Regions from separate parts of the Nonomuraea monospora genome, predicted to be linked through region 3. Evidence: riboswitches for the same ligand, from Rfam matches in the RefSeq annotation. Region 3 holds a riboswitch; each other region holds the start of a gene.
The links. Region 3 has a riboswitch for cyclic di-AMP ahead of ABD331_RS32930 (C40 family peptidase). Riboswitches for the same ligand answer to the same signal wherever they lie in the genome.
Positions count from the first base shown of each region.

Region 1: another riboswitch for cyclic di-AMP. It lies ahead of ABD331_RS23115 (CHAP domain-containing protein); the one in region 3 lies ahead of ABD331_RS32930 (C40 family peptidase).
Region 2: another riboswitch for cyclic di-AMP. It lies ahead of ABD331_RS09105 (coiled-coil domain-containing protein); the one in region 3 lies ahead of ABD331_RS32930 (C40 family peptidase).

Region 1 covers NZ_BAAAQX010000011.1:187,153-190,419, reverse strand. The annotation lists gene ABD331_RS23120 (alpha/beta fold hydrolase) at 1-407, shown strand, start outside; gene ABD331_RS23115 (CHAP domain-containing protein) at 499-1,212, opposite strand; cyclic di-AMP (ydaO/yuaA leader) riboswitch at 1,225-1,361, opposite strand; gene ABD331_RS23110 (Gfo/Idh/MocA family protein) at 1,479-2,432, opposite strand; gene ABD331_RS23105 (aldo/keto reductase) at 2,520-3,267, opposite strand, start outside.
Region 2 covers NZ_BAAAQX010000004.1:16,095-19,361, reverse strand. The annotation lists gene ABD331_RS09110 (alpha/beta hydrolase family protein) at 1-303, shown strand, start outside; gene ABD331_RS09105 (coiled-coil domain-containing protein) at 300-1,259, opposite strand; cyclic di-AMP (ydaO/yuaA leader) riboswitch at 1,265-1,408, opposite strand; gene galT (galactose-1-phosphate uridylyltransferase) at 1,479-2,555, opposite strand; gene ABD331_RS09095 (DeoR/GlpR family DNA-binding transcription regulator) at 2,552-3,267, opposite strand, start outside.
Region 3 covers NZ_BAAAQX010000019.1:204,042-207,308, reverse strand. The annotation lists gene ABD331_RS32940 (M48 family metallopeptidase) at 1-520, opposite strand, end outside; gene ABD331_RS32935 (gluzincin family metallopeptidase) at 532-1,389, opposite strand; gene ABD331_RS32930 (C40 family peptidase) at 1,489-2,013, opposite strand; cyclic di-AMP (ydaO/yuaA leader) riboswitch at 2,087-2,250, opposite strand; gene ABD331_RS32925 (C40 family peptidase) at 2,673-3,267, opposite strand, start outside.

The DNA of each region.
Region 1 (3,267 bases), on a different contig from region 3:
CCGAGCAGGCGATCCGCGACCTGCTCACCCTGGACGGCACGCGCGGCCAGTACGAGACGGGCGTGCCCGACCCCGCCGTGGTAGCCCCGGACGGCTGGATACTCGACCAGTACTTCCTCGACCTGCCGGGCCGGAAGGAGGCGCAGGTCGCGCTGGCCTTCGACTATCACACGAACGTGGAGCGGTACGAGGCGTGGCAGGCGTGGCTGCGCTCGCACACCCCGCCGACGCTCATCGCGTGGGGCCGTGACGACCCGTTCTTCCCCGAGCCGGGGGCCCGCGCCTACCTGTGTGACGTGCCGGGGGCCGAGCTGCACCTGTTCGACACGGGGCACTTCGCGCTGGAGACGCACCTGGCGGAGATCGCGCCGCTCATCGCCGGCTTCCTCGACCGGGTGTGGTCCTGAACTAGCCAGGAAATGCGAGAGCGCGCGCCCCCCGGAGGGGACGCGCGCTGATCGCACTACGGCAAGGGGCAGGAAGCCTGGAACGTTCCGGTCAGCCGGCGTACTGCGGGTACCCGTACCCCACGACCTGCGACTTCGGCCGGACACGCTCTTCGACCTTGCCGTTGCCGGTGTTGCCCTCGACCGTCGAGATGGTGCCGTTCTGGTTGTCCTTGACGACGAACCCGACGTGCTGGATGTCGCTCAGGCTCTTGCCGCCGTCCCAGGCGAAGAACACGACGGCGCCGGGCTTGGCGGTGGTGCCCCAGCGGTGGTTGGCGGCGAACCACTTGGCGTGGGCGACGGTGTAGGCGTCCCAGCCGACCTGCGGGCGGGCGCCGGTCTGCTCGCCGACCCAGGAGACGAACATCGAGCACCAGGCGGCGTTCAGGTACGCGGAGCGGCTGCCGCCGTCGCGGGCGACGGTCTCGCCGGCGCGCTGGGAGCCGGCGTACCACTGCTGGAACTTGGTGCCGCCGCCGTAGGAGTTCTCGGAGGTGCCGACCTGGGCCTTGGCCATGGCCAGGACCTGGTCAGCGGTGACGGTGATCTTGGTCTCGGTGCGGTCGTTGTCCGCCGCGCCGGCCTTGTGGGCGGCGAGGGCGGTGGCGGGGTGCTTGGCGGCGGTGGCCGCGGCGACGCCCGTGGCGGTGTCGGCGTTGGCCGTCATGGCGTTCGCGCCGAGGGCGGAGGCGATGACGGTGACGCCGAGGGCGGCGCGGGCGATGTTGCTCTTCGACACAGCGTTGATACGGTTCATGGCCATCGAGGGAGGTGCTCCTTGCTTCCATGCCGCTTACCGGGTTAGCTGACGGGCTCGGGCGTGGAAGCTGCCCTACGGCACCGGAGTGCCGATTCGCCCCAAAGACATGGGTCCCCGGTTCCGCGCGGAGGCGGATTCAGCGGTCGCAGGACGATCCTGCGATGTTTCGTGCGATGGTCAGACATAGCCGGACAAACCGGACTTATGTCCCGAGATGCCCCATAAGGTAATACATGAGGCAAGAGGATTACAAATCCATAAAAGCTCAGCTAGGCAATCTGCCTGCGAGCGTCGGCCAGAAGCCCCATCATGGCAAGGGATTCGTCAAGAGGCATGATCGAGGATTCGGTCCTGCCTTCGGCCGTGGCGGCGCGGACTTCACGTAGCTCTCCGGCATATCCGTTGTCCGCCGGATCGAGCACATGCTCTTCCGGCTCCATGGAGGGCCCGGTGAGAACGATCCGCTGCGGAGCCCAGAACGGCGCCGGGATGTCCGCCCGCATCTGAGTACCTACAACACAGGCGGTGTTCGGGTAATTCCCGAGCAATGAGGCGGCCACGAGAGCGTGTCGGCCGCCGGGGTAGAGCAATGCCCCGGCCGCCTCCGCGTCCACCCCGCTGGGGGCCAGGGATCCGGTGATGCGCAGGTCAGCGGGCATGCCCAGGATGAGCTGGGCCAGCCCGAACGGGTAGATCCCCAGATCGAGCAGGGCGCCGCCGCCCAGCTCCGGAGCCCACAGCCGGTGGGCGGGGTCGTAGGGCGCGGCGAAGCCGAACGTGGCCTGCACCGAGCGGAGCGCGCCGAAGCGCGGATCGTCCGCGATGAGCCGGATGAGCGGGTTGAACCGCATCCACATGGCCTCCATCAGGAACACGCCCGCCTCGCGCGCCAGGCGCACCATCTTCTCCGCGTCGTCCACGGTGGCGGCCAGCGGCTTCTCGCAGAGCACGGCTTTACCTGCGGCGATGGCCGGCTCGGCGACCTCCAGGTGCTGCGCGTGCGGGGTGGCCACGTAGATCGCGTCCACCCCCGGGTCGGCGCACAACTGCTCGTAGGAGCCGTACGCCGACTCCGCCCCCAGCGTGGCGGCCAGGGCCTGCGCCCTGGCCAGGCTCCGTGAGCCGACGGCGGCCACCCGCATGCGGGGCTCCGCCGCGATGGCGGCCCCCACGGTACGGGCGATACCGCCGGTGGCCGCAATTCCCCAAGTGAAATCTCGCACGTCGGCGATGTTATAGGGCGGGTAAAGGAAGGGTTATGGGGGGATATGTAATTAAGGGCGCGGCGTCACAAATGTCACGCCCGTCACTCAGGTCATGTTGAACGTGTCGGGATCCGGCCCCAGTCGCTGTCCTTTGTTCAGCGCGCCGATGGCCGACATGTCCTCGGTGTCGAGGATGAAGTCGAACACGTCGATGTTCTCCTTGATCCGCGCGGGCGTGACGGATTTCGGGATCACCACGTTGCCGAGCTGCAGGTGCCAGCGCAGCACGATCTGCGCGGGCGTCTTGCCGTACTTGCCCGACAGCACCGCCAGCGCGGGGTCGGCGAGCAGCCCCTGGCCCTGCCCGAGCGGGCTCCAGGCCTCGGTGAGGATGCCGTTGGCCTCGTGGAAGGCGCGCATCTCGCGCTGCTGCAGGTACGGGTGGAGCTCGATCTGGTTGAGCGCGGGCGTGATGCCGGTCTCCTCCATGAGCCGGGTGAGCGTCTGCACCGTGAAGTTGGAGACCCCGATGGCCCTGGCCCGGCCGTCACGGTAGATCTTCTCCATCGCCTTCCACGCCTGCACGTACTTGTCCTGCTGCGGCACCGGCCAGTGGATCAGGAACAGGTCGACGTGGTCGAGGCCCAGCCTGGTGAGGCTCTCGTCGAAGGCGGCCTCGGCGCGGCCGTGGTCGCCGTTCCACAGCTTGGTGGTCACGAACACCTTCTCGCGCGGCAGCCCGCTCCCGCGCACGGCCCGCCCGACGCCCTCCTCGTTGCCGTAGGCGGCGGCGGTGTCGACGTGCCGGTAGCCGGTCTCGAGCGCGGTGGAGACGGCCTTCTCCGCCTCGTCG
Region 2 (3,267 bases), on a different contig from region 3:
CCCGGCGGCCGGGACCTGTCGTGGGAGCGCGACTGGAAGCTGCTGACCGGGTGGAAGCGGTGGATCGTGCTGACAGGCGCGGAGCACCAGTCCTTCACCGACGGGCCGCTGCTGCAGGGCGCGCTCGGCGTCACGCCCGTCAGCGGAACGCTGTCCGGTGAGCGCGCCGCCGAGCTGACCCGCACGTACGTGGCGGCCTTCCTCGACCGGCACCTGAAGGGGCTGCGGCAGCCGATCCTGGACGAGCCGTCACCGCGTTACCCCGAGGCCAAGCTCTGTCCGTCGGCGTGCGCCGCCTCTTAGTTCATCGAGATGTGCACGTGGTCGAAGTGGTTCTCGGTGACGCTGCCACGGTCGGACATCGCGCGCCAGCCTGAGCCCTGGTTGATGCGCTGCTTCCAGATCACGTACTTGACGCCCAGCTTGTCCTTGTTCTGGATCGCCCAGGCCGCGATGCGGTCGCCGAGCGCGTTGTTCGCGGCCGAGGGCATCGAGCCGCCCGTGCTCATCATGAAGTCGCAGGCCCGGCCCAGCGGGTGCTCGCCGCTGGAGCCGGAGCGGAAGCAGCCGACCGTGAACGGCAGCGAGAAGTTCTTCGCCACCTGCGCCTTCATCAGCCGGGTGCGGGCGGTGATGTTGTCGGAGCCGGTGGGCAGCTGGGGCGCCCAGGTGCCGTTGGAGTTGCGGCCCGTCGCGACGGGGACGAGATCCTGGAGCTTGTCCTTGATGTCGTCGATGACGTCCTCGGCCTCGTCGCGCTGCTCCTCCACCTTGGCCGCGTCCGCCTTGATCTTGGTGGTCAGCGCGGCGGCCTCCTGGCTGGCCTTCTTCTTGTCGTCGCGGGCCTTGGCCACGGTCGCGACGAGCGCCTGCTGCTCGGCGGTGAGCTGTTCGAGCAGCGCCGCGGTGCCGGCGTCCGTGGGGAGCATGAAACCGGGCAGCGCGGAGGGGTCGCCGTTCTGGTAGCGCAGGCGGGCGATGTCGGCGACCCGCTGCTCGGCGGCGGCCAGCGTCTGCTCCGCGGTGGACGCCTTGGCCGCGGCGGCCTTGGCGGCGTCCTGCGCCTCGGCCAGCTCGACGCGCTTGAGGTTGTACTGCTCGATCAGCTTGTCGACCTTGCTGTTGAGCTGCTTGAGCTGGGCGCGGAGCTCGGCTTCCGACGGCTTGGGCGCCGCGGCTGCCGCGGGGGTGGCCGACAGGGCGACGGCGGTGGCGGTGAAGAGGCCGATGGCCAGGATCGCGGGGGACGAAGCCGCCACGTAGATGTTCCTCTCCCTCTGCCGGCCGGGTTAGCTGACGGGTTCGGGCATGGGAGTGCGCTTCCCTACCGCCGTAGCGGATTCACCCCAGGTGCGGTTTGGGTCCCCGGCTCCCGGGCGCCTCGCCCGGGATTAGGCCTGCTACCGGGCCGTTACGGCCGGTGCATATGGGGATATTAGTGGTAGATCACGAGTCATGCGACCTTAAGTAGAAATCTATTAGTGATCAATCTGTGATCGAATCAGGCGGGCCGCCTCCTCCGGCAGCACGTCGTTCACGAACGCGCCCATCGCCGACTCCGAGCCGGCCAGGAACTTGAGCTTGTTCGCCGCCCGCCTGATGCTGAACAGCTCCATGTGCAGGTAGCCCAGCTCCCTGCCCTGCCGCACCGGCGCCTGGTGCCAGGCCGCGATGTACGGCATCACCAGGCCGAACAGCCCGTCGAACGCGCGCAGCACCGAGGTGTACAGCGGCGCGAACGCCGCCCGCTCCTCCTCGGTCAGCGCCGCCAGGTCGGGCACCCGCCGGTTCGGGTAGAGGTGCACCTCGAACGGCCAGCGCGCGGCGGCCGGCACGAACGCCGTCCACAGCTCGTTGCCCGCCACCACCCGCGTGCCCGCCTCCCGCTCGGCGGCCAGCACGTCGGCGAACAGGTTGCCCCCGGTGTAGCGGCCGGCGGCGGCGAGCTGCAGCTTGGTCCTGGGCGTGACGTAGGGGTAGGCGTAGATCTGGCCGTGCGGGTGGGCCAGCGTGATGCCGATCTCCTCACCCCGGTTCTCGAAGCAGAACACCTGCTCCACGCCCTCGATCTGGGACAGCTCCGCCGTCCTGTCGGCCCACGCCTCCATGACCAGCTCCACCTGCGAGTCGGACAGCTTGGAGAAGGAGGAGTCGTGATCGGAGGTGAAGCACACCACCTCACACCTGCCCACGCCAGGACGGACCTCGCTCAGGCCGCCCGGCTCCCCGTAGGCCCCGAAATTGGTGGAGAAGGACGGAAACCGGTTCTCGAACACCACCACGTCGTAGTCGTAGGCCGGGATCTCCGTCGAACGCGTGTCGGACGACGGGCACAGCGGGCACTCGGCCGTGCCGCCGGTCGGCAGGAACGTGCGCGTCTGCCGGTGCCCGGCCATCGCGATCCACTCCTCCGTCAGCGGGTCGTAGCGCAGCTCGGAGGCCACCGGCCGGGGGTCGAGCGTCCGCCGGTCGATCGCGCTCCTGTCGGCGTCGTCGCGCCGGTCGAAGTAGATCAGCTCCCGACCGTCGGCCAGATGGGTGATGGTGCGCTTCAAGGGGTGCCCTCCGCGATGATCAGTTCTCCGGCCCGTTCGGCCAGCTCGGTGCGTGCGTCCTCCGGCAGCCCCGCGTCGCTGATGACCACGTCGGCCTCACTCAGCTCGGCGATGGTGCTGATGCCGACCGTGTTCCACTTCGTGTGGTCGGCCGGGACGACCAGCCGGGTCGCGGCCGTCACCAGCTCCCTGTCGGTCTCGGACTCCAGCAGGTTGGGAGTGGTGAAGCCGGCGCGCACGCTCATCCCGTGCACGCCCAGGAACAGCGTGTCCACGTGCAGGCGGCGGATCGCGGCCACGGCGACGGGGCCCACCAGCGCGTCGGACGGCGTGCGCACGCCACCCGTCAGCACCACCGTGCGGTCGGCGCGCGGGTTGCGGTGGAAGACGTCGGCCACCGGGATCGAGTTCGTGATCACGGTCAGCTCGGGCACGCCGATCAGGTGGCGGGCCAGCGCCCACGTGGTGGTGCCCGCCGACAGCGCCACGGCCGTGCCGGGACGCACCAGCGTGGCGGCGTGCCGCGCGATCGCCTCTTTCTCCTGCTGCTGGCGGGCGGACTTGGCGGTGAAGCCGGGCTCCTCGGTGGAGCCTGGGCCGAGCGCGGTCGCGCCTCCGTGCACCTTCTCCAGCAGCCCGCGCTCGGCCAGTACCTCGAGGTCGCGGCGGATGGTCATGTCGGAGACGCCCAGCTCGCGGACGAGGTCGGCGA
Region 3 (3,267 bases):
ACGGGCCCTTCAGCCTGCCCAGCACCCTGGCGCTGAACGGGGTGGCGACCAGGATGCCCGCGATGATGATCGTGAGGGCCAGCGCGATGTAGCTCGGCAGGGTGGTGGCCGCGTCGAACGCCCGCGCCCTGGCGAGCTGGGCGGCGCTGAAGTCGCGCGCCGGGTCGGGCGGGCCGCCGGACAGGACCTGCCAAGGGGTGCTGAACGCGGTCACGGCCAGGATCACCAGGCCCAGGAGGATCAGCGCGATGGCCGCCGGGCGCGTGGACGCGGCGTCCTCCGATTCCGCCGCCTCCGCCCGGCGCTCGCCCCCGGCCCCGCCTGCCGACGCGACCGTCTCCGGTGCCACCGGCTCCGGGGAGAACGCCGTCTCCGATGCCGCCGCCGTCTCCCGGGGACCGGCGCGCTCGCCGCCTGCCGCGTCCTCGTCCGGATGGCCGGCCGCGCAGACGGCGGCCATCGCCCCGTCCGTCACCTCCTCTTCCCGTGTCGCGTCGCCGATGTCTTCTCGATCGCTCATCTGCCTCCCCTTCACCCGAGCTGATCCCGCACGTACGCGCGCCACCGTGCCGTCAGTATGGCGACGGAGAGCCCCAGCGAGGCGAGCGCCTGATCGACGCCTCTGGCCCGGGCCGCACGGTAGAGCCACACCAGGGTCCCCTCACCGAAGCGGTCAGCGAGGAAGCGACACGCCAGCCAGGCCTCCTGGTACGCCCGGGCGAGCCGGTCCGGGTCGCGCCCGTCCGCCGCGAAAGCCGCAGGTCCGGGCAAAGCGTTCGGCAGCCGTCCGGCGCGCACCTCGGCGGCCAGTTCGGCGGCGGCGGTCTTCACGGGCAGTCCGGCGTCGCGGTAGCCGACGTAGTCGGCGAAACCCTCGTACAGCCAGACGGGCAGCCCTTCCGTGCCGGCCACGACGTGGGTCAGCTCGTGGGTCAGCACCACGTCCCTGCCGATGCGGCTGAGCGTGGCGAACGCCTCCGGCACGACGATCACGCGCCCGCCGTCGGCCACGGCGGCCAGCCCGTCGAGCCGTGCGGCCCCGGCCAGGCGGGCGGCGTCGCGATCCGACTCCGGCAGGACGATCAGGGGGCGTACGGGCCTGCCGAGCACGGCCGAGACCCGCGCGCCCGCGGCGTCGGCCCCGCGCGCCAGCTCGTCGAGCGGTTCGCGCCGGGCGGTTGCAGGGGCCACGACGTTTGCAGGGGCCGCGACGGTTGCGGGGGCCACGACGGTGGCGCGGCCTCCGCGGCTGACGGCCGTGCGCCGCCCCGGCCACAGGTCGCGCAGCTCGGGAGGGAGGATGGGGGCGTCCGGCAGCGGGGTGGCGGCGGCGGGAACGAGGAGCAGGAGGCCCGCCACCACGGCTCGCCGGCTCACCTGCTCGAACACGATGCCCGATCGTAGTGCCCCTGCCCGCGTGCGGGCGCCGGACGTGCGAGAGCCCCGTCCGAATCCAGGAAATACTCCAAGAATCCGGACGGGGCTTCTTCACATGCCGGGACGAACTGCGCCGACGAAGGACGATCGGCGCCATCCGCTCAGCTTGTCGATGCGTACCCGTTCACCTGTCCGCGGCGAGTGGATCATTTTGCCCTTGCCGACGTACATGCCCACGTGGCCGAGCCCGCTGAAGAACATCAGGTCACCGGGCTTCAGGTTGCGCCAGGAGACCTTCTGTCTGGTGCGGGCGAACTGGCTGCTCGCCACGCGCGGGAGCTTGACGCCGGCCTTCTTCCAGGCGAACTGGACGAGACCGGAGCAGTCAAACGAACCAGGCCCTGTGCCTCCGTACCGGTACGGGTCACCGATCTGGTTCTTGGCCACGGCGACGGCCTTGCGGGCCTTCGCTTTCTGCCGGGCGAGCTTGGCGGCCTTTAGCTGGGCCGTCGTGGCCTTCTGGGACGTCTTGGCGGTGGTTCGCGCCTTCACCGTCGTCAGAGTGGCCGCTTCGCTCGTCGTCTCCGCCTGAGCCGTTGGGGCATGGAGGATCAGACCTCCGGCCGTCACGGTCATCGTGAGTGCTACGCCACTCAGGGCAAGGCGGGACAGGCGGGGGTTCTGCAGGGGATTAGACAGGATTGCTCCTTGTGTCTTCCACGAACGCCTACCGGGTTAGCTGACGGATTCGGGCGTGGAAGTCGCCCTACGGCGCGATGGGCGCGCCGATTCACCCCTGATCCCTTGGGGAATTGGGATCGCTGGGTCCCCGGCTCCGTGCTCCTGGCTGCACGGATTCGGCAGGCCGCGTGCCCCGATCGAATGATGTGGGGATGCTCGGGGGAGCGGCCGGCGGATCTTTATCTGTCTCACATCGGGAGGGACCGATGCGGGTTCGCGGCGACATGGCTTGTGCACCGCGACGACGCCAGAAGGTACGCCGAAAGGTCAAGGATCGGCAAAGGGTGAGTCAGGTTGTAAAGATCAGATAGGGAGGTCAGTCAAGACGGAAACCCCTGCTGGAACACCAGGTTCTGTTACCATAATGTGACCCTGCTCACACTTCCGGATCGGCCTGGTTGTCAGGCGTCAATTGTCACCTAAGTCACATTTGACACGGTTTAAACGTGAGCCACGCCACTGGGAGCGCTCCCGCGCATGGAAAAGCCATCTACGATGCCGAATCGTAGATGGCCGGAAATGCGCGCGAGAGCAGGCCGAAACGGGCTCCGCGACTACGGGCGGATGGCTCCGACCAGGGAACGGCCGTAGGCGGAGAGCTTGACGACCTTGACGACGTCGCCGGTCTGCGGCGCGTGGACGATCTGCCCGTTACCCGCGTAGATGCTGACGTGTCCGAGCCCTTCACTGAAGATCAGGTCGCCGGGCTGCAGCGCGTCGAGCGACACCTTGCGGCTGGCCCCCCACGCCCACTGCTGCCACGTCGTCCGCGGCAGCGAGACTCCCGCCGCCGCCCAGGCCGCCTGCGTCAGGCCGGAGCAGTCGAAGCCGCGCGGCCCCGTTCCGCCGTAGATGTACGGCTTGCCCACCTGCGCGTACGCGAACCGCAGCGCCGCGGCGGCGCTGCCGGAGGCCGACCCGGTGTACTTGATGCCCGTGCTGTTGGGGTTGCCGGGGTTGTACGCACCCAGCTTGTCCAGCAGCTTCTTCTGCTGGGCGATCAGCTTGCGGATCTCGGCGCGCTCCTTCTCGACGGAGTCGCGCTCCTTCTCCGCGTCGTCCAGCGCCACCTCGGCCTTGTCGCGCTCGACCTTCAGCCCCTTGTTCTCACGGTCGAAGGCGGCCAGCTTCTCGGCGCGCTCCTGCGAG